4 regions of the Corynebacterium suranareeae genome follow, and region 4 is predicted to be linked to each of the others. Evidence: riboswitches for the same ligand, from Rfam matches in the RefSeq annotation. Region 4 holds a riboswitch; each other region holds the start of a gene.
What was found. Region 4 has a riboswitch for thiamine pyrophosphate ahead of N24_RS04360 (3-oxoacyl-ACP reductase). Riboswitches for the same ligand answer to the same signal wherever they lie in the genome.
Positions count from the first base shown of each region.

Region 1: another riboswitch for thiamine pyrophosphate. It lies ahead of N24_RS10655 (thiamine phosphate synthase); the one in region 4 lies ahead of N24_RS04360 (3-oxoacyl-ACP reductase).
Region 2: another riboswitch for thiamine pyrophosphate. It lies ahead of N24_RS06095 (ECF transporter S component); the one in region 4 lies ahead of N24_RS04360 (3-oxoacyl-ACP reductase).
Region 3: another riboswitch for thiamine pyrophosphate. It lies ahead of thiM (hydroxyethylthiazole kinase); the one in region 4 lies ahead of N24_RS04360 (3-oxoacyl-ACP reductase).

Region 1 covers NZ_AP017369.1:2,277,208-2,285,211, reverse strand. Annotated here, with positions in the region: gene N24_RS10670 (thiazole synthase) at 1-179, opposite strand, end outside; gene thiS (sulfur carrier protein ThiS) at 181-378, opposite strand; gene thiO (glycine oxidase ThiO) at 396-1,520, opposite strand; gene N24_RS10655 (thiamine phosphate synthase) at 1,517-2,182, opposite strand; TPP riboswitch at 2,184-2,296, opposite strand; gene rplS (50S ribosomal protein L19) at 2,566-2,907, shown strand; gene N24_RS10645 (iron-siderophore ABC transporter substrate-binding protein) at 3,144-4,106, opposite strand; gene N24_RS10640 (S1C family serine protease) at 4,635-6,047, shown strand; gene lepB (signal peptidase I) at 6,183-6,971, shown strand; gene N24_RS10630 (ribonuclease HII) at 6,999-7,667, shown strand; gene N24_RS10625 (DUF2469 domain-containing protein) at 7,664-7,969, shown strand.
Region 2 covers NZ_AP017369.1:1,270,557-1,278,560, reverse strand. Annotated here, with positions in the region: gene N24_RS06130 (ATP-binding cassette domain-containing protein) at 1-120, shown strand, start outside; gene N24_RS06125 (YwaF family protein) at 127-840, shown strand; gene N24_RS06120 (PIG-L deacetylase family protein) at 807-1,511, opposite strand; gene N24_RS06115 (calcium:proton antiporter) at 1,531-2,595, opposite strand; gene N24_RS06110 (nucleoside/nucleotide kinase family protein) at 2,643-3,149, opposite strand; gene N24_RS06105 (energy-coupling factor transporter transmembrane component T family protein) at 3,156-3,911, opposite strand; gene N24_RS06100 (ABC transporter ATP-binding protein) at 3,908-5,248, opposite strand; gene N24_RS06095 (ECF transporter S component) at 5,249-5,854, opposite strand; TPP riboswitch at 5,845-5,954, opposite strand; gene N24_RS06090 (4-hydroxybenzoate 3-monooxygenase) at 6,241-7,428, shown strand; gene N24_RS06085 (MFS transporter) at 7,444-8,004, shown strand, end outside.
Region 3 covers NZ_AP017369.1:1,673,046-1,681,049, forward strand. Annotated here, with positions in the region: gene phnD (phosphate/phosphite/phosphonate ABC transporter substrate-binding protein) at 1-763, opposite strand, end outside; gene N24_RS07900 (HAD family hydrolase) at 804-1,463, opposite strand; gene N24_RS07905 (bifunctional hydroxymethylpyrimidine kinase/phosphomethylpyrimidine kinase) at 1,663-3,888, opposite strand; gene thiM (hydroxyethylthiazole kinase) at 3,896-4,702, opposite strand; TPP riboswitch at 4,696-4,805, opposite strand; gene N24_RS07915 (NAD(P)/FAD-dependent oxidoreductase) at 5,606-7,009, opposite strand; gene N24_RS07920 (SAM-dependent methyltransferase) at 7,386-8,004, shown strand, end outside.
Region 4 covers NZ_AP017369.1:913,902-921,905, forward strand. Annotated here, with positions in the region: gene purE (5-(carboxyamino)imidazole ribonucleotide mutase) at 24-521, shown strand; gene N24_RS04345 (YdcF family protein) at 521-976, shown strand; gene N24_RS04350 (thioesterase family protein) at 998-1,792, shown strand; gene N24_RS04355 (LLM class flavin-dependent oxidoreductase) at 1,746-3,104, opposite strand; gene N24_RS04360 (3-oxoacyl-ACP reductase) at 3,104-3,859, opposite strand; TPP riboswitch at 3,914-4,021, opposite strand; gene N24_RS16330 (hypothetical protein) at 4,224-4,394, opposite strand; gene N24_RS16440 (LGFP repeat-containing protein) at 4,685-5,809, shown strand; gene N24_RS04370 (hypothetical protein) at 5,810-6,478, shown strand; gene N24_RS04375 (hypothetical protein) at 6,743-7,249, shown strand; gene N24_RS04385 (dihydrofolate reductase family protein) at 7,809-8,004, opposite strand, start outside.

The DNA of each region.
Region 1 (8,004 bases), 1.4 Mb from region 4:
CGCAGCATGTCAAAAATGGATTCGCCACCTTCAGCGCTGGCTTGATGGCGGCGCATCGCCACGGTGGTCAATTGGGTTCCACTGGCAACAAGGGATTCCTCCAGCAACGCCTGTGAGGTTGCGCCACCGGTGCCCATGATGAGGTGAGAATCAAAAGTTCTATCAGCAATGTGCAGCATTTTAACCTCCCTGGATTGCGGTGAGAATTTCGACGGAATCTTCATTGCTGATCATGCGTGACCACTGTGACCTGGGGACCACAGCCGCATTGATAGCCACTGCGACTCCGGTGTCATGGCCGATTTCTTGTTTTACCAATTGCTCCACGGAAAGCTCCGCACAATGCATAGAGGTGCCATTGAAAGTAAAATTGATCATCTTAAAGAAAGTCCTTTTTAAGTGCGGTGGCGAAAAGGATCGCACACATCAAGAGTGGGGAACACGGGCTTCTTGGTGGCCAGATCTACGGCAGCGCGCGCACCGAGAGCCGCCAGTAAAATGCCGTGGCGGAAATAGCCTGTTGACACAATGACGTTGGAACCCACCCATCCCAAATATGGAATATCATCGGGAGTTCCCGGGCGGGCACCACAAGTGACTTCGAGGAATTCAGTTTCCTCAATACCTGGAACCAGACGGGTGGCATCGCGGAGGAGATCATAAACCGAGCCAGTTTTAGGATGCGGGTGGTCTTCACGGCTGGTCGCACCAATAGCTAACGTGCCATCATCGCGGGGAATGATATAAACCTGCCGATCCTCCACAAATCCGCGAATCACTTTGCTCACCATCGGCTGCAACTTCTCCGGCACCCGAACGCGAATAATATCGCCGTACACCGGCCGCAACTGCAGCGGGTTTGCGCCCTCAAACCACCCAGGAATGCGTGCGGCGCCTAGGCCTGCCGCTAAAACAACAACGCTTTTCGACGCCACCCTCACCCCCGAACCCATGGTTACGGTCAAGCAGGGGTCGTGGCCATCAATAGAGATCACAGTGTCGGCGATGTGCTCTGCACCCCGCTGCAGAATTGCGTCCAATAACGCCCGGGCATACAAACGAGGAGCAACCTGGTGATCACCATCAATGTTGACCACTTTGGAAATTCGGGGTGACAATGCTGGTTCCGCGGATCTAGCCTGACGAGTAGTTAAAAAATCCACGGGAAGATCCATCAAGTGCATGTATTTGATGAGCTCAGCAACATGCAGACCATCCGTGCGATCCGCACCCACCAACAGCGTGCCCTCTGTGCGGTAGCCGGTGGGAAGGTCTGTGTATTTGGAGACCCGCTCGAGCAAATCGGGATAAAGCCTTGCCGATTCTTTCATCAACTGAATCAAATCCTGCTGCTGATACTGCACCTCAGCAGTAGGGGCTAACATTCCGCCAGCATGGTGGGTTGCCCCAGAAATTGGATCAGGATCAATCAACGTGACTTGAAAACCCGCCTCTTGGAATTCAAAACATGTGGTCAAGCCGATGATTCCGCCACCAATGACAATTGCGCTCTTAGTCATAAGGCCCTTCCCGCCTCAAAATTTTCCAGCACTTCATGCGCGACTTTTTGCGGATTATCAGATTGTGAAAAGGCCCGAACCATCGCAACACCCGCCACGCCGGTAGCGCTGAGATCGCGGACATCATCAGGGGTGACATCACCGATAGCCACGACCGGCAGCGCCGACAACTTCACCAATGGGGGATAGCCATCAAGACCAATGGGTGGGCGACCAGAGTCCTTCGTTGGGGTTTTTCTAAACGGGCCAGCACCGATGTAATCCAACACATGGGCAGCCTCATTAGCTGCAGTCACCAGCTCTGCTGTGCCAGTAGTCAATCCAATAATCGCATCAGAACCTAACAACTCACGAGCTTGAAAAACCGAGACATCATCTTGTCCAAGATGCACACCGTGAATCGGTAAACCCTCACGCATTAAGGAAATAGCAACGTCGAGGTGGTCGTCGATAAGCACACGCGTTTTAGGGTTGCACCGCGCAACCTCGACCGCGACCTTGGCCGCTAGCTCTCTCATCGCCTCTGGCGAAATCGGTTTTGAACGTACCTGGATAACACCCGCACCACCTAAGGCGGCTTGCGACGCGGTGTGCACGATCTCCTCAACGGAACCAGCACCAGTTACGACATAACAACGCAGGTCAAAACGATTTTTATACACGGGTCAATCAGTCCTCGCTTCCTTCGCTGGTTCTAACCAGACAGGTTCGAACGGTCCCGCGCAGCAACAGCGCACAATCTCAGCCCAATGCTTTGGGCACCCGTGGGGTAATGTGCAACCAGTCAAGCCTGACAACATACTTTTGTCAACGATTAGATAAAACTTCGTTGAAAATCGGCACCCGAATGAGGGGGGTGGAATTCAGGTTTGAAAATAGGGTAGGGGATGTGAAAGAATATTCCAGTTGACTGTGCAAACCCGATTTCGGTTGGGTTGAAAGTAACAGCTTCGAAAATTGAAACGGATACGAACCGGCCGAGCGTCCCAAAACTGGGAAAGTGCCGCCAGGGTCCTCTTTCCCTACTAGCAAAAGGATTGTTTAAATGAACATTCTGGACAAGATTGACGCAGCATCCCTGCGCGATGACGTTCCTGCATTCCGTGCAGGCGATACCCTCGACGTTCACGTAAAGGTTATCGAAGGCACCAACACCCGTACCCAGCTCTTCAAGGGTGTTGTCATTCGTCGCCAAGGCGGCGGAGTTCGCGAAACCTTCACCGTACGTAAGGTTTCCTTCGGTATCGGTGTTGAGCGTACCTTCCCAGTACACTCCCCAAACATCGAGAAGATCGAGGTCGTCCGTCGTGGCGATGTTCGTCGTGCGAAGCTGTACTACCTGCGCGAACTGCGCGGTAAGGCTGCACGTATTAAGGAGAAGCGCTAATTTTAGCGTTTGGTCTATAGCTACTTGCTAGCTTTTGGACTAGCCCCTGATCGTTCACTTTTAGTGAATGGTTGGGGGTTTTCTGCTTTTGATAGAGATGTGAGCCGGACACATTGTGTGTCCGGCGGTCTGATCTAAGCTAATTGAAGTACTTAAACGGTTTAAGCTGCTTAGCTGCTTAGTTGCTTAACTGCTTAACTGCTTAAACTGCTTAAACTGCTTAGCTGCTTAACTGCTTAAACTGCGACGTTAGTTTTTAATCCATCAAGAATAATGCCAGCTGAAACCAGTGAGGCGTTCATGTACCAGGAATCATAATCCACGGCGATAGCTTGACCAGATTGAACTGCTTTCAGTGAGGGCCACAAAGGGGTGTCTTCTGGGCTGGATTTTCCGTCTTGCACTCCGTAGAACAACCAGTCGGCGTCTGCTTCGGCAATGAGCTCAGCGGATAAGTCTTGTCCAGCCTGATCGGTGAATTGTTGGGCTTCTGGGCGAGCGAATCCACAATCCCCAGCAACGGTACCTGCCATTGACTCAGCCCCATACATCTGGAATGCATCATCCTTTGTGCGGAGGAAAGACACTGATGGTGGCGTGCTGGGCTGGTTTGCTGCAATCTCAGCTGCGGTGTCTTCGTACTCTTGCAGGAGACTTTCGGCTTTGTCTTTCACGTTTGCTGCTTCTGCAATGGTGAGAAGATCCTGCTTCCAGTTTTCACCACCACCTTCGCCGGTTACCACAGGGGCGATGGCGCGCAGTTTGGTCAGCAGTGCTTCATCGGATCGAGAATTTGCGCAGATCAAAGTGGGATTTAGATTTGCAATGGCTTCAATATCTGGATCTTGGCGAAAACCACAATCTGCAATGCTATCTAGATCCATCTCTGCACCGAAACGATCCCTGAGGAACTGCGGAATAAGGTCGGCATTTTTAGCTGCTGCAACTCCAACTGGGGTAATTCCTAGCAACAGCAAGTTATCCAATTGTCCCGTGTTGAGAGCGACAATGCGCTGATCTTCAGAAGGACTGTCTGCAGCTGACGATGTTTGACCTTGGGATGTTTCAGATGATTGTGATGTTTGTGAGCATGCAGCAATAGCGAGCGTTGTAGTCCCCAGCAACGTTCCGAGAAAAGCACGACGAGAGAGTTTTGCTTGTGCGATGCTCGTGGGGGTCACCCGCGTAGATTTAGGCATAAAGAAAAGTTAGCCAAGCCTAAAAATATTTGTCAAACGGGCAAGCGTGTGCGATTGGGTAGAGCGTGCGTGCTGGCTTGAAATACCTAATGATGTTGATGTATTTTCCAGGTAAAAAGTAGTAAAATTGGAGAAACTTACTCCAGGAAAAAGTTTTGTGAATCGTTGGGTGCTTTGTAGGAATTTTGGGCTGGGTTAGTTAAAGGGTTGGTTTAAGGGTCAGTTAAAGGGTTTTGCATAAAAGGCTTTGCACTTAGGGTTTGAGTCCTCATTTGTAACTTTTTTAGATTGGTCAATGTCTTGCACCTATTTACCCACCTTTGGATATGCGTGTGATCCAGGGTGCAAACAAAGGAGCCCATCATGGTTCTTAAAATATTTCCCCGAAGGTTTAGTTACGCGAGCTGTTCGGTGCTTAGCGTCTTGGCTTTATTGGCCGCAAGTTGTTCCACGTCAACCGGGACCGATGAATCGCTAGAAGCCGCAAGCAATGGCGGTGATGGAGTAATAGCTGCGAGTCAACATGCTGTGACTTTTGATTCGTTGGCAGATGCGACAGTGAAAATCACAGGTCAAGGTACATTTATTGAGCCAGGTACGCTTGATCCTTCAGAATCTGCTTGGCAAGGATCTGGGTTTATTATTGATCCGTCAGGAATTGCCATTACAAATAATCACGTGGTGGTTGGTGCTGGCCGTTTGGATGGATTGTACGGTGCAGATGGTGATGACAAAGCAAGCATGCGAGTGCTTGGTGCATCTGAATGCTTGGACCTCGCTGTTGTACAACTAAGTGCAAAAGACCTCCCTCACTTCGAGTGGTTCGAAGGAAACATCACTACAGGTCTGGATGTGTACTCGGCTGGATTTCCAGTGGGATACGCTGATGATTTCACGTTGACCAGGGGAATTGTGTCAAAGTCTGACTTTGAATTTGATACCCAATGGGCTTCTTTGGAACATGTTATCGAACATGATGCACGTATCCGTGGTGGAAATTCTGGAGGTCCACTGATTACTGCCGATGCCAAAGTCTTAGGCGTTAATTATGCCGGTGATGATTCACTTGACTACAGTTTTGCCATCCATAGAGACGTCGTAAAAGACGTTATTCAGGACATGATCGATGGCAAACGTGTCTCATCAATTGGAATTAATGCGCAAGCATGGGACAGTGGCGACCCTCAATTTTTCGGCGTGTGGGTGTCTTCGGTGGAAGCGGGCGGTCCCGCAGATAAGGCAGGAATAGAGCCTGGTGATCTGATTCTTAAACTTGGCGGTGTAAGTGTTGGTGACGGCGGAAACCTAGGTAGCTATTGCCAAGTTCTAGACACCCAAGGAGTCGATGGCACCATTGATGTTGAAGTTCTTCGGCCAAGTGCGGAAGTGCTACTTGAGGGCCAAATTAATGGCAGAGAATTAGCGGTTACTGCCGAAAATGTCTTTGGGGGACAGGACCCCGCTGCGGCCGCAGCTGTCGGTGAATATAGTGGCCAATCCGTGGAAATTACGGATAATGAATCAACTATTGCCGTGTCAGTGCCAGTCGAATGGGCACAAATCGACGGGGAAGCCTGGACCGACCCACAAGGAAGATTCTGGAACTCTGTAGCAGCAGCACCTGATTTGGGCGCGTTTTGGGAAACATTCAGTGCATCTGGAATCTGGATGCTGGCAACTGATGCAGGTACGGCTCCTGAGGCAGCATTGGACCAATTCAGTTTCAACCAAAGCTGTGACCTATTAACCACTGATACCTGGGATGACGGATACTATCGTGGCCCGTTCAACGAATATGACTGCGATGGCACAACTCTCATCGTGTTGGCCACACAAGATTACGAGCAAACTGGAACATTAGTGCTGTTGACTCAGCTCAACGGTGAATATGAACTAACCACAGTGTTGGAGGGAATTGTCTCTACGTTCCGTCTTAAATAGGTTCCGCCCTTTTATAGGCCCATCATTGGATGGAGAAGACAGCACGGAAAAATTATGTGCTGTCTTAGCCGACTTTTTCATTGCATTTACATAGGTCTAATCAGCTCTAAAGTAATACTGCTAAAGTGAACTTCCGTGACTGATTTATCTAGTGCATCTAATTCTGACGATTCCAACCAGGGCGGTCGGTTCGGTCGACGTGCTAGAAAGTCGAAAAAGGAATCAAAGCCAACACCGTGGTACATCGAAATCCCGGTGGTGGTCGTGCTGACCCTCGCGTTGATTTTCGTCCTACAGACATTCGTTGGACGGATGTATATGATCCCCAGTGGATCGATGGAGCCAACCTTGCACGGATGTGAGGGGTGCACGGGTGATCGCATTTTGGTGGAGAAAGTTTCCTACTATTTCAGCGATCCAGAACCAGGAGACGTCATCGTTTTCAAGGGAACTGATTCGTGGAACGTAGGGTTTACCACCCAGCGTTCGGACAACTCGGTCATCCGGGGGTTGCAGAATTTGGGTTCCTACGTGGGGCTTGTCGCGCCGGATGAAAATGACCTGGTCAAGCGCATTATCGCTACCGGTGGTCAGACTGTTTCCTGCCAAGAAGGAGACCCTGGAATCATGGTCGACGGTAAGGAAGTAGATGATAGCTACACGCTTCAACCTGCTCAATTCCCAATCGATGAAACCTCTGGCTCCGCTGAGTGCGGAGGAAACTATTTCGGGCCGATCACCGTTCCTGAGGGCAACTATTTCATGATGGGCGACAACCGCACCAATTCCATGGATTCCCGCTACCATCTGGGCGATGAGTACCAAGGCACCATCCCGGAGGAAAACATCAAGGGCAAAGTTCAAGCCATTGTGCTGCCATTTAGCCGAATCGGCGGGGTCGATGATCCTGCCATCCAAGGCTAAAAATTTCGCTTTTCGACGCCTCCCTCCATGCGACGCTTAAAGCATCTACGGACCTTTGAGGTCACCTTGTCACGCAACGGGCTAGGGCCCGTTGCCGGTGTAGACGAAGCTGGACGCGGTGCTTGCTGCGGCCCAATCTCTATTGCGGCCTGCATTCTTCCAGACAAACCTATCGAAGAATTATCGGCGCTGACAGATTCCAAAAAACTCAGTGCCACCACTCGCGAAAAACTCATGCCATTAATCAAAAAGCATGCAGTAGCTTGGTCAGTCATCCTCATATCCGCGCAAGACATTGACCGTTTTGGCATCCAGCATGCCAATATTTCTGGCATGCGACGCGCCGTTGCTGCACTAGAAACGCGACCCGGTTACATTCTTACCGATGCCATGAAAGTTCCTGGTTTCACCGCCCCGTATCTGCCGATTATCGGCGGAGATGCTTCCGCACGTTGTATCGCCGCAGCAAGTGTCCTTGCCAAACAAACTCGCGATGACATCATGGCCGAATTGGCTACCAAGTATCCCCACTATGGGTTGGAAATCCACAAAGGATACAGTACGAAGATCCACATGGATGCGGTGCGCCACCACGGTGCGAGCCCCGAGCACAGATATAGTTATGCGAATGTGGCCAAGGCACACCAAGAATGGTTACAAGCTGCAGATAAACACACGACGGAAGGTGGAGCATGAGCGCTGAAGAACTCGACAACTACGAAGCAGAGGTTGAGCTTTCTCTGTACCGCGAATATCGCGATGTAGTAAGCCAATTTTCCTATGTTGTAGAAACCGAACGTCGTTTTTATCTAGCAAATGCTGTGCAGCTGATCCCTCACAACAGCGGAAATGACGTTTACTACGAAGTTCGCATGTCCGATGCTTGGGTGTGGGATATGTACCGATCAGCACGCTTTGTTCGCTACGTCCGAGTCATCACCTACAAGGATGTCAATATTGAGGAATTAGATAAGCCGGATATCATCATGCCTGAATAAGGCCCTGGTAGGGGGAGCTTTCTGTGATGTGAGAT
Region 2 (8,004 bases), 360 kb from region 4:
ATTGATATTGGCCCGGGCGCTGGATCCGACGGCGGCAAGGTTGTCTTCGAAGGCTCCCCTGCCGATCTAATCAAAACCAGTACCCATACGGGACGCCATCTACACAACTATGTAAATTAAATAGATATGGAATATACTGCAGCTCTTGGTGCGATGCCCCAATACGAAATTGAGCATATTTCTATGCTCATAACAGCTGCCGTGTTGTCACTTATAGCAGTGCCACTTGTGCGGCGTTTTAATTTTGCCCCATTTCTTGGCTGGCTACTGCTCGTGCTGACAACCGCATGGACCTTTTGGGGGTTCCTGCCTGCTTATTACACCGTGGAGCAATCCTGGCCTTTCCACTTTTCAGATTTGCTTCGTGTGATCACCGCAATTGCACTGATCACCAGAGCTCAGTGGGCTACATCGGTAACCATTTTGTGGGGCACCACCACTAACCTCATGTCCTTGCTGACCCCGGATGTGCAATACATGCAGGTACCATGGCTTGAATTCACCATGTATTGGTTCATGCACATCACCGTATTCCTGGCAGCAATAATTTTACTGTTTGGATTCGGTGAAAAACCAGGGATTTTTGGGGTGGTGATATCCGTTGCCTGGGCAATCAGTTGGGGCATTCTTTGCCTCATCGTCAATGCATTTTTGGGCACCAACTACGGGTATCTCTCCACCGAACCAGAATCAGCATCAATACTTGACCTGCTTGGAGGCTGGCCTTTTTATATCGTCGCCGAAGTATTGATCCTGTGCGCAGTGTGGGTGTTGTGGAGCTACTTGATCAACAAACTTCCCATTGCTTACCGTCCAAAAACCCGGAACCCCGCAGCATAACCGCCTTCAATACTAAGCGCTGCTGGGATAAATTCTTCAGGTTTCGGGTGATCAGGCAATGCTGCAAGATATTCCTTGTGCGCTTGGAGGGAAGCTACACCGGCATCAACAGATTCCTTGGATAATTCCATGGTGTGGGTGGGCTGTGGATGGCCCGCAATGATAATCACGTCCGCTCCCCACGGCTGGTGGCCTTCTGCTAGCAGCTCTGGTTGCGCCCAAGGATTAGCAGCATCACGCGTGCCATCAATTCCCGCTAACCCCGCAACGCGGTGGTCAGCCTGATTAAGCCCACCATACGCCTCCACCTCAAAATTGGTGACCACCACGGCATTTGGTTTCCGTATCCGGATCTCACGGGCAATATCTTTACGCAGTTCAAGATTATAAACAAGCATGGAATCCGGATGATCCAGGATTGTTAAATTTTTAACTCCTACCTGCTCACATGCAGCTTGTTGCTCCGCTGCACGCAAAGGACCAGTTTCTGCTGGATCAAGTCCTTGGATTCCTGCTTCACCGTGAGTAAGAAGCAAGTATGACACTTCAATACCCGCATCTGTCCACTCTTTAACCGCAGCAGATAATCCATATTCAGGATCATCCGGGTGAGCTACAACCACCAACACACTGGACCAATCTTGCCATTGCAAAGTTTCAAGTGCACTCATGACCACCAGGCTACCTAAGTCAGCCAAACATGCTCATCATATAAACTCCAAACACCATCAGCAGTACTGATCCATGAACCGCACTTACTTTCCTCGCGCTAAATGCAATAGCAGTGACCGCGATCGTGGTGCCGAGCAACAATAAATTAATGGGAGTTTCTCCCAAAATTACTTCTTGGCCAGTGATCGTTCCAATGATCAACACTGAAGGAATTGTTAGGCCGACTGTGGAGACAAGTGCTCCATGAGCCAAATTGCTGACCCTTTGAATTTCCCCAGTCCACGCGGCTTTAAGTGATGTGATGGTTTCCGGCAAAAAGACAATGGTGGCAATAATTAACCCCGCCATAGCTACCGGAGCGCCAAGACTATCCAACACCTCATCCATCGCCTGCGCCATATTATGGGACAGCATCACGATGGGAAGGACCGTGATGATCAGCACCACACCACGAAATGGAACTTCCCATTTGATAGCGTCTTGAGCTTTTTCTGCCACTTCAACTTCTTGGAATTCACTTGCCTGTGCACCTGTCTGGCGCAGCAGGAAGAACCCATAAACAACGACAGTTAAAACAGCTATAACAATGGATTGCCCTGGTGTGTACTCACCTAAAAATGCTGGCACGGCAAAAGCAATCACCGAAAATGTGGTAATCAGCGTCAAATACGTAGGAGCCCCCACACCATTGTGTGGCATACTTCCGTGCCTTAATCCACCGATCAAAAGACACAGTCCCACGACTAATCCCATGATGATCATAGATACGGCCATCACGGAATCTCGCCCAGCAATCGCACTATCCCCTGGCCCAAGCATGACTGCACAGATCAAAATGACCTCAATAATCACGATGGACAATGTGAGAATCAACGAGCCAAAAGGATCTCCCAAGATATGAGCCAATCGCTCGGCCATTTTCACTACGCCAAACGCGCAGAATAGGATGACCGCTACGATCACTGCCAACTCCAAAATAGAAGGCAAGGCAATCAAGGGGATCAGGAAAATTGATGCCCAGCCAATAATGATGCGGGCGTAATCAAGTGGTTTCAACAAAGGTTTTAACAAAGAAAACGGCATGTTCTCTGGTCAAACTTTCTTAAGAACTCTGGGCCGTTCCCAGGCTGTCAAAAAATAACTTCGGGTCGTCCCGCAGTCTTATCCGAACCTAGCACAATCTCGTGATCGACCTCAATACCTTGAGCAAAATGCTGTCGCTCCTGATCAGCCCATAAATCCCAAAAAGGTGCATAGCCTGGATCTCGCTTTAACGCACGGTGTTTTCGCACGTGTTCTGGACCGGTGATACGGATTGTAAGCAGACACCCCAACGCCGCTGCTCTAGCTTTTGACGACTGCGTTATCGAGCCAGCGCCTTCGATAATTATGCTTCGACCAGGTATTAGAGAAACCCACTCTCCTTTCTTATTGTTGTCCCAATCCCACCGGTGGTAACCAGGATTGTCCGCAGTCAGAATACTGTGAGCGACAATCTCTGAGGCAGCAGCAAGTCCAGTCCACCCGGGATAAAAATCATCCAGGTGGACTAGTTGGAAACCTGTTTGGGCTGCTAGATCTAAGGCCAAGGTTGTCTTGCCTGCACCAGATTGCCCATCAATTAAGACAATATTCATGTGCGCTTAGGTTCCGAGGAATTTAAAGAATCCCGTCTGAATGGCTATGAAAATGGCACTTGCTGAGATCGCCGCACACACCACAATCAAGACGGCATCACGGATTCCGACCGTAGATTCACGCGCCCACGTGCGACCTTGAGTTCCACCAAAACCGCGAGCTTCCATTGCTGTTGCAAGTTTTGACCCACGACGAAGCGACAGCACCAACAGCCCAAAAGTCATGGTGAAAAAGTGCTTAATCCGTCCTTGATCAGCGATACCGCGGGCACGTCGTGCACGGGACATGGAATACCAATCTTCACGGAAAAGTGTCATCAAACGGCTTCCCGCCACTGCCCCAATCACAAAACGCTCGGGTAATTTCAGCAGTTGGGCCAGGCCATCGCCGAGATCAGTGGGATCAATTTTGGCGATTAACACAACCACAGGTAGGCCGATGGCAAGGACTCTTAATCCAATTGCAGCTGCCAGCGCTAGCGAATTATCCGTCACGTGAATGAGTAAAAAGCTGAAATACTCTTTGCCTTCTGGTCTTCCATATAGAGCCATGGACAGCGCAGCCACGGGTGCCATGAGAAACAAAGGCCAGCCACGTTTAAGCAACATTTTCCACGTCACACCAGCAAACGGCGCCATGATGATCGTTGCCGCCAGCGCGATTGCCGCCGACATGACATCCACGCTCAACAACAATGGCGTGGTTAATACCATGAGCGCGATGATTCTGGTGACGGGATTGATATTGGCTAGAAGATTCATCGTGTTGTCACCTCAATGTGATGATCGCCCAATGCTGCAATGAAATCTGGATCATGGGTGACAGAGACCACGCTGATGCCAGTTTCGGTCAATTCACGCAGCAATAGCACCAGCTCTGTAAAAGTTTCAGGATCTTGACCAAAGGTTGGCTCATCCAAAATAAGAAGCTTCGGCGCAGCCACCAATGCGGTTGCTACCGACAGTCGACGTTTTTCGCCACCACTTAAAGTAAAAGGATTGGCGTGTTCTAGATGACGCAACCGCAGACGGTCAAGTAATTCCTCAATCCGGTCTCCAGCATCCACTTTCATGATTTTGGGCCCAATTTCCAGCTCATCACGAACGGTGCGGGCAACGAACTGATGCTCAGGATCTTGAAACACCGTGCCAATGCGGGCAGCAAGCTCGGCGGAACGCCACTTGTGCGGCGGATTTTTTAGTCCTTTTCTTAAACCTTCGGAAAGCTCCAGCTGCCCACTTTTAGGCGGAATCAGTCCACCCATCGTCAACGCGAGCGTAGATTTTCCAGCGCCATTGGGCCCAGTGATCACCGTGGAGGCGCCTTCCGGCACCTCAAAACAACGCATGCCGCCCCAGGTACAAAGCAAGTCCTGCGCCCACAAAATCGGATTGCTTTTCGACGGCTGCGCCTTAGGCAACCTACCAACTCTTTGCAACTGCTCAGGCTGGATATCCCGGCCATCAGAAATACTGATAATGCGGTCAATGGTGTTTAACCACAGTTCATGGCGGTGCTCCACCACAATAAGTGTTGCGCCCGTTTCCGCCACTACTCGATCCACAGCTGCGACAACATCACGTTGTCCCTGGGGGTCAAGGTTCGCGGTGGGTTCATCAAGCAAAATTAACCGCGCACCCATCGCAATAACACCAGCTAGCGCCAAGCGTTGTTTTTGGCCTCCCGAAAGATACTTGGTGGGATGGTTAAGAGGGAGATCCAAACCAACTAATTTCAGTGCGCGTTCTACTCGTGGCCAGATTTCCTTGCGCGGGATCTGGAGATTTTCACACCCAAATGCCACATCATCACCGATGCGAGAAGCAATGACTTGGGAATCTGGATCTTGGAGAACTAAACCGATGGAGGGGGCGTCGACAAGCAATTCCCCCATGCTTATGCCCTCGTCGGAGCCGCCGAGGACGCCGGCCAGTGCGGCGAGGAGCGTGGATTTTCCGGCGCCTGACGCGCCGGTAAGAAGTATGCGCTCACCTGGTTTAACCTCAAAGTTAACGTTTTCGAGCGCAGGGTTTTGCCTGGATGCATGGCGGTAGCCAAAGTTGCGCGCCACAACGCGCGTGCCAAGTGTGGTGGTCATTTAAACCTCGCGGCCAGCGGCAAATCGATCCAGTGCACCAGTTCGCGCAAGCGCTTTAACCAAGAACCAGCTGAGCAGTCCAGCCAAAATCGCGCCAGAGATCAACACTGTGACGGAATAGATGACGTTGAAGGACAGGGATTTTGCCAAGTTTCCGTAGAAGAACATCTCAAGGAAAATTGCGCCAACACCGGCACCCATTCCTGCAAACATGGTGGTTGGAAGGCTGTAACGACGGTAGAGGAACAACGCAAAGATAATTTCTGCACCAATGCCTTGCGCAATTCCGGAGTAGATGGTGGAGATACCAAACTGTGAGGCTAGCGCCGCTGAAACACAAGCGGCGACAACTTCCACGAAAATCGCAGCGCCAGGTTTGCGGATTACTAAACCACCCAACACTCCGCCCAACAGCCAAATACCGATGGCAATTCCACCCAAACCAGGAGTTAGAGCGTTAAATGCCGTGGTCCAGGCATAGCCGATGGAGTTCCAGACGATGAAAATCAATCCACACGCGACACCCAAAACGGATGCGATGACAATGTCAATAACACGCCAAGAAGACTTTGGTTGATTAGTTTTTTGCATGGCGGGACTAGCCATTATTTCCTCCCTATCGCCGGCATTATCCGGATCAGGTTCAACGGTCCTGGCTGTGCCAGATCTCAGCCCGGATTTTCACCGAGCACCCGTGTCTATCAAATTAAGTACGCGTTCACACTAGCCTAAACCGGGTGAAAAACCTAGAAACTGGTGAAGAAAAATACATATCCACGCCAAACCCTGAAGCACACCCCTAGCCACACCCTTGTCGAGTGATTTCGGACGCTTTTACGCTGGCTGTGACTTTAACCCCAATTTTTTAACCAGTTCGCAGCGCGAACAAGTTGTCATAGCACGCACCTTCCCATACATTGAGGCCTAAATCACTGTGAGGGAAGTCATTAACTGGGCATCACCCACAGTGGGCACACGAAAAGGAGTTTCCCATGAATCACGTACCAGTGGCCATTATTGGCGCAGGACCCGCAGGGCTAACCCTCGCGCACCTCCTCCATCTTCAAGGTGTGGAATCAATTGTTTTTGAGTCCCGCACCCGCAAAGAAGTAGAAGAAACCGTGAGGGCTGGAATCCTTGAACAAGGCACCTTGAATTTAATGCGGGAAACCGGTGTCGGCGCCCGCATGGAAGCCGAAGCCGACCACGATGAAGCCATCGACATCTCCATCAACAACGAACGCACTCGAATCCCACTAACCGAACTTACGGGACATAAAGTAGCGATCTACCCACAGCATGAATACTTAAAAGATTTCATTGCTAAACGCATCGAAGATGGCGGTGAATTACTCTTTAGCACCACTGTTGATTCCGTAGAAAACTACGAAGGCGACCTAGCGAAAGTTACATACACCGAGGCTGATGGATCATCGACCACCATCACCGCCGATTATGTCATTGCTGCAGATGGATCCAACTCGCCTTACCGCAAACTCATCACCGAAGACGGTGGTGTGCGCGCACGCCACGAGTACCCCTATGCATGGTTTGGCATCTTGGTCGAAGCACCAAAAACCCAAAAAGAACTCATCTACGCAACCCACCCAGAAGGCTTTGCCTTAATTTCTACCCGCACCGATGAGATCCAGCGCTACTACTTACAGTGCAACCCCGACGACACCCCTGATATGTGGTCTGATGATCGTATCTGGGAGCAACTCCACCTACGCGCAGACTCCCCCAGCATTACCGTTTCTGAGGGACGCATCTTTGACAAAGCAGTACTTCGCTTCCGTTCTGCAGTTACCGAACCAATGCAAAAGGGACGACTGTTCCTCGCAGGCGATGCCGCACACACCGTGCCGCCAACCGGCGCTAAGGGCCTTAACTTGGCAGTAGCTGATGTTGCAGTTCTTGCCCCAGCGCTAGTTCGCGCGTTGAAGAAAAAGGACACCGGACTGCTAGACAGCTACACCTCCCTGGCAGTCCCCCGCATTTGGAAAGCACAACACTTCTCCTACTGGATGAGCTCCATGCTGCACGCTGTTCCTGGCGAAGATCACTTTGCCACCCAGCGCCGATTTGCTGAACTGCGCTCCGTTTTAGAATCCCAATCAGGCCAACGCTATCTCGCTGAGCAGTACGTTGGACGCGACCTACCAAAATTCGAGGTATAAACACCCGTGACAACAATTTCTGCAAACCACACGACAAAAACCAAAAGTGTCGGAACAGTCCTCGCACTTTTATGGTTCGCAATCGTCCTCGACGGCTTCGACCTTGTCGTACTAGGTGCAACAATCCCGTCCATGCTGGAAGATCCCGCGTGGGATCTCACCGCAGGACAAGCCACACAGATTTCCACCATTGGTCTTATCGGAATGACCATCGGCGCGTTGACCATCGGATTCCTAACTGACCGTCTAGGACGTCGACGTGTGATGCTGTTTTCCGTAGCAGTGTTTTCTGTATTCACACTTCTACTGGCTTTCACCACCAACGTTCCGCTATTTAGCCTGTGGCGTTTCCTAGCCGGCGTTGGCCTTGGTGGAGCACTTCCCACCGCCATTGCCATGGTGACTGAATTCCGACCAGGCTCAAAGGCCGGATCTGCATCTACCACGCTCATGACCGGCTACCACGTTGGAGCTGTAGCCACCGCTTTCCTCGGCATGTTCCTCATCGAAGGCTTTGGATGGCACTCCATGTTTATCACCGGTGCAGTCCCAGGGCTTATTCTTTTACCTCTACTG
Region 3 (8,004 bases), 760 kb from region 4:
GCGCATCCCAGAAACCGAAGGACACTTCAGCGTCACCGTTGAGGACAGACAGCACAGCGTTGTTGTTACCTTCAACGGGTACCTGAACAAACGCAGCATCGGTGTCCATGCCCAGATCCTGCATAGCAACCATTGGGTATTGGTAGCCCGCAGGAGACGTTGCAGCCTGCAGCGCTACCTTGTCACCGGACTCGATCTTTTCCAGCGCATCAAGGGCTGCTGGGCCATTACCTGATGCCGCTTGCCCTTCAGGTTCAATTCCGTTGCAGTAGAGCATGTCAACATCGGAAGCAGCATAGGACGCAGCCACTGGAGCATCGTCGCAGTACTTATCAGGATTGTTGGTGTACGCAACAGCAGAGTACGAGGTGGCACCGAAACGCACATCACGCAGAATTAGCTGCGCATCGTACTGCTCAATCGCGTTATACAGGGAACCCGCATCAGTGATGATCACCTGAGCCTGATCAGCACCCAAAGCCTCAACGGTTGCAGCGTAATCAGACGCCACCACACCATTGACCTCAATACCTAAGTTCTCAGACAGGTAATCAGTCAAAGGAGCCAACGCCTCAGCCAAATCCTCACCCTCCGTGGAAGGAACAAGAGACAAAGTAATGGACTCAGGCCACTGGCTTGCAGCATCCGAAGAAGAGGAAGAAGACTCATCGGAAGAAGAACAACCAACTAGAGCAAGGGTAGAGATCGCAAGCGTAGAAACAGCAACACGCATGGACTTGGATAGCTTAGAGAGCTTGAACATGAGATCTTTAAAAACCTTTCAGCGACATGAGACAAGAAAGTTAAGAAGAGGAGACCCGGGAAGAAACCCAGGCAAGGAGAGGGAGATCAGCGATAGAATCCCCACGCATGGAGACCTTCGCTTCAGAAATGGTTGCTGTAGCTCCAACCAGAGCCGTATCTGCACCTAACTGCGCTGCAGGACTCAGATCGAATTCATAAATATCGCCCACCGCAAGCACCGGACCATCAAGCTGCAAATCAGAAATGATCGAAATCAACCCTGCAGGCTTACCCACCACAAAATGCAACTGATCAAATAAATCAGCAACACCCCACTGACGCAGCACATCATGCACGCCATTTTCCGGGGCATTGGTAGCTAAAACCAACCGAGCATGACCTTTCAACGAGGACAAAATATCCTTAATGCCCCGCACATGCTCAACAGGCGCTAAATCCGAGCCAAGCAACTTCCGGCTCTCGCCATAAGCGATCGACATCGTGCCATCATCAATCCCTAATTCCGACGCCAACTTAGCCACAATGTCATACCCATCACGGTAAATACTCTGACCATCGTCATAGCGTCGAAGCTCCCTGCGCACACGCTCCAGAAAGTCCTTGGAACCCTCCGGTGCAACACACAATGCATATGCAAGGACAGGGCCATGACCAATGGCAAGCGTGCCATCGAAATCAAAAACAATACTGGGTGTCACAAAAAGATCCTTGGATCGGGAAGAAATGGACGATGCGTTCATCATAAAAGTATTTGATGAACACAACGTCCAACCTTGAGTGAACGATCAATGACACCTACATGAACACTTGCCCCAGCCCGACCCCACAGCTGCAAAAGCGCGCCGGGCCACCTCCTAATTGACGGAGATGGCCCGGCGCGCGGGTAGCCCAGTTCAGTTAAATCCAACCGTGTCTGGTGGCTTGATCAAAGAATTCACGTTCATGAACTGAAGCGCTCAAGAATGCTCGAGCGGCATCGACGCGTTGTTCAGAACCCGCATTTTCTAAGGCCTTTTCTAACCGGGCAATGGCAGCACGGGTTCCATTGATAAATTCTTCGCTGGAGTAGGTGTCAAGCCAGTCCTTGTAGGGGTGATCTTCGTGGTTTTGTTCAGCTAGCATCAACCCGATTTCCGCGTAAAGCCAGTAGCAGGGCAGTACTGCAGCAACACCGCACACATAATCTTCTGTGTAGGTGCGCGCGATGAGGAAGTCGGTGTAGGCCATGGTGATATGCGATGGCGCGGATACTGTGGCTCCTGCCATGTAAGAGCGATGGAGTTCAGCTTCAACAACTAAACACTCCGCAGCGCTTTGTGCCCATTCGATTTGTGCCTGCGCATCGGGAGCGATCGAGGATAATCGGGCCAACGCTCTGGAGTATTGGGCAAGATATTGTGCATCTTGGTCAATGTAGAAATCGAACTCTGGGCGCCGGAGGGTGCCGTCGCCAAGCATGGTGATGAAGTCTGAACTGTTGATGCCCGCGATGATATCGCCGCTTGCTTCCCACAGCGCGCGCGTGAATGGCCCGGCAGGTTCGATGCGTGGAGCTGGGCTTTTAACCGTCGATGGGGCAACGAAACTCGTTGCTGTTTGCCCATCTAGGCGCGGCGCTAAAAGGTGATCCCAGGGAGTGGTCTCAGCAGCTGAGAGCATGCGGCGAGTGAGGTGCCCGTGATCGACTGGTCCGTTTCCCGTGCCGACGTGGAGCTGGTCGGCGTGGCGCAGGGCTTCATTAAGCCAGCGTGTGGACCACTCAAGGGCTTTTTCAACGCTCTCACCGGTGGCAATTCGGGTGGCAAGAGCAGCGGACAGGGAACATCCGGTGCCGTGGGAATTGGTGGTGTTGACGCGCAAGTTTTCCACCTGGAATACCGAGCCATCTGGGCGAACGACTGCGTTATCTGCCAAAGCGCCAGTCAAATGCCCACCCTTGACGATAACGATGGTGTCATGCTCAGCAGCAAATGCTTGAGCCTGAGCAATTGCCTGATCCATCGTTGTGGCCGGCTGGCTATCGCACAATACGGCGAGCTCTGGGATGTTTGGGGTAACAACATCCACGTGGGCAGCCAGGCGACGCAAAGATTCTTCAGCACTGGCATCAAGCAACCGGTCACCGCTGGTTGCGATCATCACCGGATCAAGCACCACCGGGCCGTGCTCACGGGAGCCCAACCAATGTGCCACCAGATCTACCGTGTCAGCAGAACCCAACATGCCGAGCTTGATGGCGTCGACCGTGACATCGGAAAAGACTGCATCAAGTTGTTCTTCCAAGAAAGTCAAGGGAGGAGTATGGATTGTGTTGACGCCGTGAGTATTTTGGGCAACCAACGAGGTGACCACACACATGCCATATCCACCACCTGCGGCAATAGATTTCAGGTCAGCTTGAATGCCTGCACCGCCTGTGGGGTCAGTGCCTGCAATAGATAGCACGCGTGGGGTAGAGGGGACGTCCACAAAAGCTCCTTGGAAAGCAGTTAGTAATTGGGAAGCGGCAACTGCAGGATCTGCAGCGGTCATAATTTCAGACACCACACATAGGCCGTCAATGTCAGTACCTGCAAGTTCAGCAGCATTGTCCAGCCCCACGCCTCCAATGGCAACAGACGCAATGCCGTGAGCTTTCGCCAGGGTTGAGATCTCCGCGATGCCTTCAACACCGAGTGCTGGTGCCGCATCTGGTTTGGTAGCTGTAGAAGTCACGGGACCGATGCCAATCACATCGGGCAATGCCACATCAGCGGCTGCACATTGCGCAATCACCGTGCGCAGCTGATCTAAGTTTTCAATGCTCAACCCCAACTCAAGATTGGCGGGAAGCTGCCTTCGTGCCTGAATATAAGGTGTATCGCCTTGGCCAATGTGCAGATGAAGCCCCAGCTCAACCGCAATATCAAGGTAATCATTAACCACAAGCGATACCCCGCGGGCGTCACAGATTTCTTTTAGCTCCACAGCTGCTGCACGAACATCTTGTTTAGGGGAGTTTTTATCACGCAATTGCACCACGGATACCCCGCCTGAAATCGCGGCGTCCACGATTCCGGCAACGTTATCCGGCCCACCACCAAGATGCGGATCTGTCACAAGGTATAAAGAAAAATCAGTCACGGAAATCTTAAGCCTCACGCACATCAATCAACGAAGCCACGGTCTGCGCATCGACCTCATACAAGGCATCAATAAACGCAACCGCGAAACTTCCTGGTGCTGTGGCTTTCTGCGCAGCGATCTGGCCAGCTGCTCCAATGTGGGCGTGTGCCGCCAACACAGCATCATGCTCTGAAATCGATGAACCTACCACAGCACCCAAATAGGCGGCCGTTAAAGCGCCCAACGAACAACCCGTGCCAATCACCAGCTGCAACATGGGATCCCCAGAGCGCAACCATGTCACCCGGTCACCAGAAACAATAAGGTCCTGCTCCCCAGAAACCGCCACAACACCACCGGTGCGATTGGCCAACTGATGCGCCGCATGCAGCGCTGCTTCCACCGAATCGGTCGCGTCTACGCCGCGCCCACCAGCACCCAGACCGGCAAGCGCCACGATTTCTGACGCGTTTCCACGAATTGCGGCTGGCTGCTTATCGACGATTCCCTCCGCATACTTAGTCCTCTCCGACAATCCACCCACAGCAACGGGATCCAGCACCCACGGTGTCCCAGCTTTTAGTGCGCCCTCAATGGCATTGGTCATTCCTTGGTACTGCTCAGTAGAGGGAGTACCTGCATTAATGAGCACTCCGTTTGCGATCGCGGCGAATTCTGCTGATTCAGCTGGAGTATCAACCATCGCAGGGGTAGCTCCCGCAGCAAGCAATACATTCGCGGTGACCTGCATGACCACAGAGTTGGTTAAACACTGAACAAGAGGAGTGTTTTGTCGAACAAGAGTTAAAGAATCCAAAAATGAGTTAGCCACTTTAAAGGCCATCCCTTCGCTAGTACGAGCTAGAGCAGGTTCAACGGGTGTTTTCTCAGCCTCTGGAAATTAAAATCCAGCAACGGCACCCCGTGCCTGCTAATCAGCCTAGCAAAGTGGACGTGTGTACTTTTCCACAGGGGCGGAGGGGCCGGCGGGTAACTCATAAGCGACAATGTGTTTGAATATTCACTACAAACTTGAGATTTCCGATGGATTGTGGTGGATTGTTGCATGTAACCATCCGTTAAATGCAAAGTTTTGTTCGAATTAAAGGGGTGATGTCCTGTTTGTGGTGAGTTCTTGATCAGCACACCTTCAGGTTTCACATTTCCTCACGCGCACCGAAATGATGCGGCCGATATAAACCGGACTTGGGTTAACTCGGCAAACCAGACCAATGCGCGTTAGCGTTTATCGCTTGTTTAAGGCTTCGAGTTTTTCAGATGAACTATGGTGTGCATGAAGCCCTGAAAACCCGTTAGAAGCGCTTCTGGGGAGGTATGACTTTTCAGGTGTCGCACCAAAATGTGAGTGCGACCAAATCAGGAGACCCAGAATCTGCAAAAACTTAAATGTTGGGTCTCTGTGTTTGGTAATGAGAGCGATACGCCAAACCAGGAGACCCACAAACGTCGAAAACGTGATTTCTGGGTCTCTGTGTTTGGTCTCACGCCGTCTCATGCCGCCAAGTGCACGAACATCAAAATCCACACCGGGGCATACAGCTATTTCAGCACTAATCTGGCTCACGTCGGGATCGGATTTCACGTCTTTCTAACAAACACCGAAATGATGAGCGCACAGTTTCGCGTATGGGCACCTAAAAGATCGCCTTCTACAACAAAAGCGTGACTCCCCGTTAAGGAAGTCACGCTCGTTGCTTACTACAGAAAAGTAGACTTACTTTCCGCCGAAACGCTGGTTGTCGCGCAGCTCGATTGGGAGATCTGCAGCGGCCTCTTCCAGCTCGTGTGCGTACTTAAGCATGGCAGTACGGGAGTGAAGCTGCTGGCGAGTGGTGGCCAGGTTCCAACGCTTACGGGACATAGCGTTAAGTCCCCAGCTGATGCCGGAAACGAAACGGTTGCGGAAGCCCACGAGGAACATGATGTGAACAGCCAACCACAGGATCCATCCGATGAAACCGGTGACCTCAACCTTGCCCATCTTCACCACAGCGGAAAAGCGGGAAATGGTTGCCATGGAGCCCTTATCGAAGTAATCGAAAGCTTCGCGCTCAGTGTTGGAGCGGCCTTCGACCTCAGCTGCGATCTGCTCTGCAACATACTCACCACTCTGGATTGCTACCTGAGCAACACCAGGGAGGTTGTTGTAGTTCATCATGTCACCAACAACGAAGACGTTCTTGTGCTCGCCCACAGACAGGTCATCGTTGACCATCACGCGACCTGCGCGGTCAGTCTCAACGCCGGTTTGCTCTGCAATGAGCTTGCCCAGTGGGGAAGCAGCCACACCAGCGGACCAAATCTTGCAGAAGGACTCAATGGTGTGCTCTTCGCCGTCTTTGGTCTTGTAGGTAACCGAGGTGGCATCCACGTTGGTGACCATTGCGTTCAGGCGAACGTTAACACCGATCTTTTCCAGGGTGCGCTGAGCGTTACGGCCGAGACGCTTACCGAATGGAGGAAGAACCTGTGGTGCACCATCAAGCAAGATGATCTTTGCGGAGTTGGTGTTGAAGTTCTTGTACTCACCAGCAAGGGTGCGGTGTGCCATTTCAGCCAACTGACCTGCAAGCTCAACGCCGGTTGGACCAGCACCAACAACAACGAAGGTGAGCAGACGCTCACGCTCAGCAGGATCTTCACAGATCTCAGCACGCTCGAAAGCGCCAATGATACGAGCGCGCAGCTCTAGAGCATCATCGATGGACTTCATGCCTGGAGCGAACTCAGCGAAGTGATCGTTACCAAAGTAGGATTGGCCTGCACCAGCACCAACAACCAGGGAGTCATACTCGAAGACGCGGGTGAACTCACCGAGGGTAGCGGTCACGGTCTGGGACTCGACATTGATGTCGGTGACCTCACCCTTGATGACGTTGACGTTTTCCTGGGAGCCCAGGATCTGTCGGGTTGAAGGTGCAATTTCACCAGAGGACAAGATGCCAGTTGCTACTTGGTACAGCAGTGGCTGGAAGAGGTGGTGATTTGTGCGGTCAATCAGAGTGACATCGACGTCTGCCTTGGCCAGGTTTTTAGCAGCAAAAAGGCCACCAAAACCGGAGCCGATGACGACGACGTGGTGACGGCCGCCTTCGGGGCGGGTTGGGTTAACTGACATATTTGTCAAAGTCTCCTGATCGTGGATCTTAAAGCTTGTGCGGTCTGCAGTGAAAGGCGTGCAGCCGTTTAAGCGTTGTCGTGTTAAGCACGTGTACGCGTTAAACAATAGTACTTCCTACAGAAACAAACAGGATCGGGTCATGCTTTTCTGTCCGTTCGGAGAAAATCTTGCCGAATTCGCGCCCACTTTCAATAAGTATGCACGTTGGTATGGCATATGTCACGTCAAATGTCAGAACTTTTTATTTGAGTCCGATTTATTGCGTTTCGACGCGCCTGCACCGCCTAATCAACACACGCAAGTACACTGCTTCTAGCAGCTAAATCCGCCGAAGATTTTCTTGGCTTTGATCCACTGGAGGTGCATAAAACGTATGGCAGAGGCACGTTTGCGCCATCTTGAACCCATTGACGTGGAAGAGTGGCCTGGGGTGGCGTCAGTGCCTAACCTTGCGTTTTCAGGGGCGCGCGCAAGGCAAGCGGAATATCGCTTCGCTAAGGCGTGTAGCAACGCTGGCCTAGTTTTACTGGGCGATGACCCAGATCTCATAATCGATCATGAGGAATTATTTTCACGTTTAGCAGCATCCGGGTGGCTCGGCTTAGCTGAAAGCTACATGGCAGGCGAGTGGCGCAGCGACAAGCTTGCCGACGTTTTGACCGCCCTTTTGGGGACTGGATTCAAACCCCGCGGCAAACTGTCGAGCGCATTCACCTTGCCAGGTCACGCCGTTGATACTGGTGGTGCATTACCTAATGAGCTTATTCGGCTAAGTTCTGGCGATGGGATGAGTGCCTTCGGTGGAATTTTTGCCTCTGGTGTTCCCACCACTTTGCGTACTGCAGTAAAAAGCTACGTGCCAGGTGCTGGCAAAAATAGAGAACCTGCATCACACTTTGTCGATATCACGAAAATCTCTGAACCGGTAGCCGTGGAACGTGAAGATTTAGGCGAAGCTCAACGTCGTGCAGCGTCATACTTGCTTGACTGTG
Region 4 (8,004 bases):
TTAGGCGTTGAAGGAGAAAAATAGTGGGACCTCAAGTTGGATTGATCATGGGCTCGGATTCAGATTGGGATACTGTAGCGCCTGCTGCAGAAGTTCTTGCAGAATTCGGAATTCCTTTTGAGGTCGGTGTGGTTTCTGCACACCGCACTCCTGAAAAGATGCTCAACTATGCCAAAACGGCCCATGAGCGTGGCGTCAAGGTGATTATTGCCTGCGCAGGTGGAGCAGCACATCTTCCTGGCATGGTTGCTGCGGCTACACCTCTTCCTGTCATTGGTGTTCCACGAGCGCTTAAAGATCTAGATGGGTTGGACTCTTTGCTCTCTATCGTCCAGATGCCAGGTGGAGTTCCCGTTGCTACCGTTTCCATTGGTGGAGCGAAGAACGCTGGTCTGCTTGCCGTTCGTATCCTTGGTGCGGGGGATACTTCCTTGATTTCAAAGATGGCCGATTACCAAGACAACATGGCTAAAGAAGTTGAAGCCAAGGATGAAGCTCTAAAGAAGCGTCTGCTGGGCTAATGAATCCAATCGTGGTGCTGGGATCGCAGGTAGTAGATGGTCAAGTGACTGATCTATTAGCGTCAAGGTTGGATAAAGCCATTGAGGTTTCAGCCCGGCACCCGGATTCACCTGTCGTGGTCAGCGGTTTCGGTGAAGCTGCACCCATGGCTGATTATCTTCGAAGCCACGGTGTTGCCAATATCGTGGAAGAACCATGGGCCACTAGTACTAATGAGAATTTGGAAAACGCCCACGCTTTGTTTCCTGACACCCTACGGTGGATTGTAGTGACCAGCGGTTTCCATGCCTGGCGGACCTATTTATGGGCCTGGCATTTGGGAATACCCATTAAAGTTGTCACTGCGTCCACCCCAGCAAACAAGCGATTGGGCATGGCGTTGAGGGAGTGTGTAGCGTTGTCGCATTCTGCTCTCCGGGTGTTGTGGCGCAAGCTGAGAACTCCACACAACTAATCTACAAAGTGAGGTATTCCCATGTCAGGTGCGTACTTTTTAGCGCGTGGAAACAATACGTATTCTCCCTCGCAATATTCTGGTGGCGCGTGGCGTGATGATGAGCTCCACCTTGCACCTGTTGCCGGTTTGGTTATTCACCATATGGAACGGTGGCGCAAAGAAGTCGCGGGCAATGTGTTGATGTTTAGCCGTTTCAGCATGGATATCTTAGGCCAGATTGCTCGCGATGATATTTCATTGGAAACAACAATCCTTCGTCCCGGGCGCACCATTGAACTTGTGGAAACGGTGGCAGAGATCAATGGTCGAGCCACGATTCGTGCACGTGGGTGGTTGCTAAAAACCTCAGATTTAGCAGAGATTGCTGGCGATACTTTCGATGCGATGCCACCGATGGAGGAGTGCTTAGATTCTAAAATTGTGCTGCCGTGGTCTGGCGGGTTTATGGACAGCATCGTGTGTGTAGAAGATTCCGGAAAGATTCCTGGAAAAAATCGCGCATGGGTGACAAGTGACATCCCATTAGTACACGGTGAAGATCCGGAACCACTAGCTGAGTTTTCCAAATTTTTAGATGTAGCCAATGGGGTGGCAGCTCGGGAAGACCCTACACAGTGGATGTTCCCGAATGTGGATTTAACCTTCCACTTATTCCGCCAGCCGGTGGGAACCAAAGTCGGGTTTAATACCCGCGTGGCGTTTGGCCCCACTGGCATTGGAATTACAACCTCAGTAATTCACGATGCCAATGGTCCAGTGGGAACACTTAATCAATCATTGACAGTGCGCCCGATTGCTGAGTTGAACAAGTAGCTGAATTAGTAACTGAATAAGTATCCGTATCAAACAGGTGACCACGCAGAGTACTGTGTTGGTACTCGGTGCGGAATCGTCCGCGTCGCTGTAATTCAGGGACAACCAGCTCAACAAAATCATCGAGGCTGTGGGGTAGTACCGGTGGCATGAGGTTGAATCCATCGGCACCGCCTTGGTCAATCCAGCGTTCGATTTCATCAGCGATGCTTTCCGGCGTGCCAATGAATGTGGCATGCCCACCGCCGGCTGCCAGGTAACCTAAAAGTTCACGCACAGTTGGTGAGGTGGATTCGATGATCCGCAACACCGTTTCGTACCTCCCCTTCGGCCCGGAAAATTCCTCCAGCGGTGGCAACGGTGGGGGAGGAGCATCCAAATCCCACGTCGAGCAGTCTTGACCCACAAAGAAACTCAGCTGATTCAGTGAGTCTTTAACCGGCAACAATGCATTGAGAGCCTGCTGCTTTGCACGCGCTTCTTCCACGGTCTTGCCAACATAGGTCACCAAACCAGGAAGCACCGGCATGGGCTCTCGCCCCAATGCTGCAGCGCGGGCATGAATATCGGAGCGGTAATCTTGCGCTTGGCCTAAATCCCACGCCACTGAGTAAATCGCCTCGGCATACTGTGCCGCGATCTCTCGTCCCTGCGGTGAGGATCCCGCTTGGAAAAGCACTGGCCTACCCTGCGGAGTACTTGGAATATTCAGCGGGCCTGCGACCTGGAAAAACTCACCATCATGATCGATCGGCTTAATCAGTGCAGAATCCGCAAATTTTCCAGCGCGATCCCGAACTAAACTTTCCACAGGCCAGGAATCCCACAAAGCTGTGATCGTGTCGATAAATTCCGCCGCGCGCGCATAGCGAACATCATGATCCGGCAACTTATCCATGCCATGATTGCGCGCCTCTGCATCAGTCATCGAGGTCACCACATTGATCCCAGCACGCCCACCAGAAATGTGATCCAAACTAGCCACCATCCGCGCTGCATGAAAGGGAGGCCAAAACGTACTAGAAATCGTGCTGATCAAACCAATATTGTTTGTTGCACGCGCCATCGCAGTCAATGCCGTCAACGGTTCCAAAAACCAACCCGGCCCGTTTTCCAAACCAACCGGATTAATCGCCTGGCCATCGGCCAAAAAGACCGCATCCAGCTTGCCGCGCTCAGCGGTGCGCGCGAGCTCCTCCCACCAGGAAATTAGACCCAGCTTATCGACGCCTCCCTCCTCACACCGCCACGCCGCCGCATGGTGCCCAGCGCCGAAAGCAAAAAGATTGAGGTGAATGTGTTGGGAATTCATCAGTTAAAGACCAACCCACCATCGACGACCAAGTTTTGGCCAGTTACTGCTCGTGACCAGGGAGAGGCGAAGAAGAGGGAGGCGTCGGCAAGCTCTTGTGGCGTCGTGACAGACCCCAGTGGCGTGCCTGCGGCGATGAAATCAAAGACTTCCTCGGGCGTGGCGGCGCTGGCGCCGGTGGTGCGCAGCAGGCCGCCGCTGACCATGTTGACCGTGATGTGGCGCGGACCCAGATCCTTGGCAAATGTGCGGGTCAGGGACAACAGTGCAGCCTTCGCAGCGGTGTAATCGTGGTAGGGGACAGTCGGATTCTGGAAAAGATTCGTGCCGATGTTGATCACACGACCACTTCCCACCTCCTCAAAACCAGGCAACGCCTCCTGAATGGTGTTCAACGCGCCCGCGATTGCGCTGGTGTATTGCTGATCAAAACGCTCAATCGTGATGTCTTCTGCCTTGGGGCGCGCATCGCCATCAAAGCTGAAATCCGCCAAAGCGCTGTTGACCACAGTGGTGATCGGGCTACCGAAATGTTCCTTGGCCTGCTCAAACATGCCTTTCACCTGGCTGCGATCACGAACATCAGCCTGAATCGCCACTGCGTTTTCACCAGCCAACTCTGCAGCAGCATCAGCCGAACGGTGATAATTCACCACAACACGAGCACCCTCGCGTAAAAAAGACTCAGACAACGCACGACCAAGTCCGCGTGCACCGCCGGTGACCAAAACAATTTGCTCAGAAAATTCAAGCATGAAAAAACGCCCTTCTTGGGTTGGGGCGAAGGGCAAAGAGACCTATCCCATGGTAGGTAGGCTTTGCGACAGTCCCTTCGCCAGTACTAACTGGATCAGGTTCGACGGGTGTAATCTCAGCGAAAGCTTTTTTAAAGTGCTTTTGCACCCCGTGTCACTAGTAGCCGAGGGTATCAGTTTGTTGTCGCACGTGGGGTGAGTTGGTACCGCCACGTTTAAGTTGGTGTCATCCTTGCGCATGAGCGCGATAGCTTTTCCCAACGTATCGATTGCTTGTTTAAGTTCCTCGACTTGATTGTCTTTCCCAGTTGATCCTGCGTTGGGATGCTTCGGCAGACAAACTCGGGCTTGATTAAGCATTTTTCTATCTGAGCAAGTTTGCTTCAAGCTCTTGATTGCGTTGTTGCATCAAGGTGAGTTCATGGATGCCATTGGTGGTCATAGTGCCAGTTTTGTGCAGAACGATGTCGAGCCCAGACTGCGCTATTTTTGCGAGTGCAAATTGAGGTGGCTGTTCGTGGAGTATTTGATGCATGTAGCCCTATTTCCATGTGTTTCACCGTCTTCTTTAGTTTGGTATTGGGGTCGCTTAAATACCCTGAATAGGCATAAAAGTCAGTAGCCAAAAGTTATCTTTTTATGTGATGTTTGCCATGTCTATAACGGGGGTGAAAATCCACGAATATCTGTTTTACCCGCAGAACTAATGATGTTTTCAGGTTAGGGTCAGTTTGTTCACATTATGTAGAGACGACAGGAATATGTGAATGAAACTGTTTCCCAAGGCTGTAGGTGTTATTGCCACAGCACTGCTTATTACAGGGGGTGCAGACGTTCCAGGGTGGGCGAGTGTATCGCAGCCCGGTTTTGGAGGGGTTCCAGGTTGCTAGTATTAATGGGCTGATTTTGGATCGTTGGCTTGCGCTGGGTGGTCCTAACAGTGTACTTGGTTTCCCTATCGCGGATGAAGCAGTAGCTTCAGATGGGGTTGGCCGTTTTTCTGTTTTTCATAATGGAGTTATCTATTGGCATCCCAGCTTCGGGGCATGGGAAGTCTATGGTGATTTTGAGAGCATGTGGATGACCTCTGGTGGAATAGATGGCTTGTATGGTTATCCCACGGGTGGCTTTACTTCCGATTCGACAGGGAAGTGGCAGAATTACGAAGGTGGGCAGATATTCCTACCTTCAGATTCGGGTTCGAAGAATTATGCGTGTATGGATGTTGTGGGGTTGATTCTTCAACGACTTGGCCGCGAGGATGCGCCAGTTGATTTTTACTGTGATAACCAGGGTGCGACTATCTCTCTGGATGGTGGAGAGAGTCATTTTTATGCGCCAACTAGGGAAATGCTTGTGACGACTTCATCGAGTTCACTTGCTCCACAAGCTCGTGCTTTGCCAGACGTTGAATGCAACAGTATCGGCTTTGTTGATGCCAGCCCAGCTATACGGTTGAGTGCATACTCGGTGAGGAAAAATATTGATACATGTGTGGGTAAGGCTGTAGATGGTATTCCTGAGTGGTCAAAGGAGTTTTCTTATTCGATTAAGCACACGTTGACCCAGCGTAGGCTTCACAAAGTTGAACTTACTATTGAAAGTTTGACATTCCCATCTAGAGTGTTCCAGCAAAACTACGAGCTTAAAGAGGATCGAAAGTGGCAGATTGATCCGACGGTGCCGGATGGGAAACTTTATACGGCGAACGGAGGCACGAATACGGCTGCAAGTGTTTCGAGTGGCCCGATACCGGAAACGCGCGGTACATATTATCTTCAGGCGACTACTTTCACATTAAAGATCCCGTCGAAAGACTATGATATTACAGGGGAGAAATGGAATGGTGCTCGACTAAATATTGGGCGTTTTAAGTGTGATCCTTTTGACGAGAGAAATCCATCTAGTAATAGGTTGTGCGAGTTCACCAATCCTGTGGATGATAGATAGATGGGAAACACGCATTTTGACCCAGTCGGAAGATGGGTGGCTGCTAATATTCACTGTGATCTGGAAGAATATCCGGTCACACATGATGAGGCTCTTTGGTGGGCTCTCATGTTCGGGCGTGATCATCAGAAATTAGAATATCGCATTGCTGGTTCTCTCAAACATAATGGGCAAGATCCCAGTTCGTTTTCATTTCGATTTAATCCACGGACCTGGGCTGAGCACAAGGTAGTAAGGTATACCAATGGTGAAACGAGGGAGATTTTTGATACTCCTGAACTGACTACTGATGGTTGGTTCGAACCAGGTCAATTCGTTGTTCGTTCTTCATTGCTAGGTACTCCTAACATGATGGTGATGTGGAGAGATTTTCTTATTCGAGAGCTGCTCCCTTTATCGCCTCCATGTGGATTTTCAATGACGACACATAATCTTCGGTATTTGAAGATTACGCAAGAACCTACAGATGAAGATGCTGGTTGGGGTCTTTATGTTGACCTTCAAACCGATTGTGCTCTGTATTACTGCCAGTACAGCATGCAGCACGTGATGCATAAGGAAATAGAAGTATCCTCGGTTCATCTGCTCTTTTCGGGGGAGACTAGTTTTCATAAGTTCGAGCGCAATGATGTCGGTGAGCTAATGCGTGTGGATTCAGCTGCTGGTTAGTTCATACAAGACATCCTAGATTGACACTTCCCCATGTTTGAAGCCGGGGGATTCTCATCATGGATGTGTTGTAGTCTCGAAAGCGGTGGAGTCTGATTACCATTTCGGATGGTGGGGTGAAATCAGCCGACTAACGGATGTTTAAGGCTGCGTTAACAATGCGGCTTATGTAAAACTGCAATGCCTACAGGTAAATATCCGTATGCTGAGTCCAAATGCTGACTGGCCCTCGTTGGTCGTAGGTTTTCTATAGAAGGTAGAGGTATGAATGCACTATTAAAAGCTGCGTCTCTCGGATTACTATGTGTGACTACCACGCTCTTGGCTGGATGTGGAAATTTGATCACTGCTGACGTCAGAGGGCAGGTGGGATTAACGCGGGCAAATGATGGTGCGATTTCTATTGTGGTGCAACCCTGCGGCCTTGAGATAGATTTGGTTACGATTAATGGTCCTCTTAAGAATCCTTCCGTTGAAAATGTGAGTTATAGGCGATATAGCACAGAAAGTCCTGAGTCCGACTTCTTTCGTATTGACCTTGATAATCCAGATGAAAAGTGGATTGTTGAGGTCTCTGATCCACTTCCTGAATATGCTAACGGTATGCTCCTTGTTAGTGCCTGGGTGAGTGGGAAAGATGCTCAAGTGCATCAACTGACGACAACTGTTGGTGATGTGAGTGAGTTGGATGAGGGGTGGGTTGTGGTTGGGAGATCATCGTCGTTGCAGACGATTGAGGATTTTCACCAGTGCCGTACGCCCGTCAGTTAAGTGCCTTGTGCACTTTTCGTTGAAACCACCTTGCTGTGTGCAGGGTGGTTCTCGCATGGAAGTCGCAGGTGTTTCTCGGTTTGCATAATCAAGGTCGGGGTCCGGCCCAAACGCTGAGTTCAGTGGCTTGTGTCCTATCAAGAAGAGCTCCCTTGTGGCTTCAGGGGGGGGTAGGTGGTGTGGGAATTATTCTTATCTTGATGGGAATCTATTTCAGGGTAACTCAGCCTGATGGAATTCTAACTGGATATTTAATACCGGTTGGTTTTGGGTTTTTTCTCGCAGAAGCAGCTGTGGCAATGGAGCGTTATTGGCATCGCAGAAACCAAACACTGCGTTCTTAAAGGAAGAACGTTCTGCCCCTGGAATCTACGTCCATGGGTAGGGTTGTGATTGGTAGATATCACGCATGTCTAAAGCTGTGAATGAGGCCCACCTAAAAATGTAAAATTCGGACTGCGCCGAAGAGCACTCGCGTTTTGTGGTGGGTTGTTGAACGGCGAATTTACAGCGACTATTCAGGAGTCACACTTACCCAAATATCCACAAATTGAACCCCTTAAATCGTCTCCAGAGTGATCTCAGTGAATTGTCCAACTTCGCGGACATTTACGGTGCGGAGACGGTTGCTTTCGATCCGGCGGGGCATCGCTGGTTTGCCTTCATCTAAAAATACTGGCGTCATGGTCAAAATGATCCGGTCGAGTGCACCCGTGTCAAAGAATTGGCCCGCCAGATCGCCACCACCGACGATC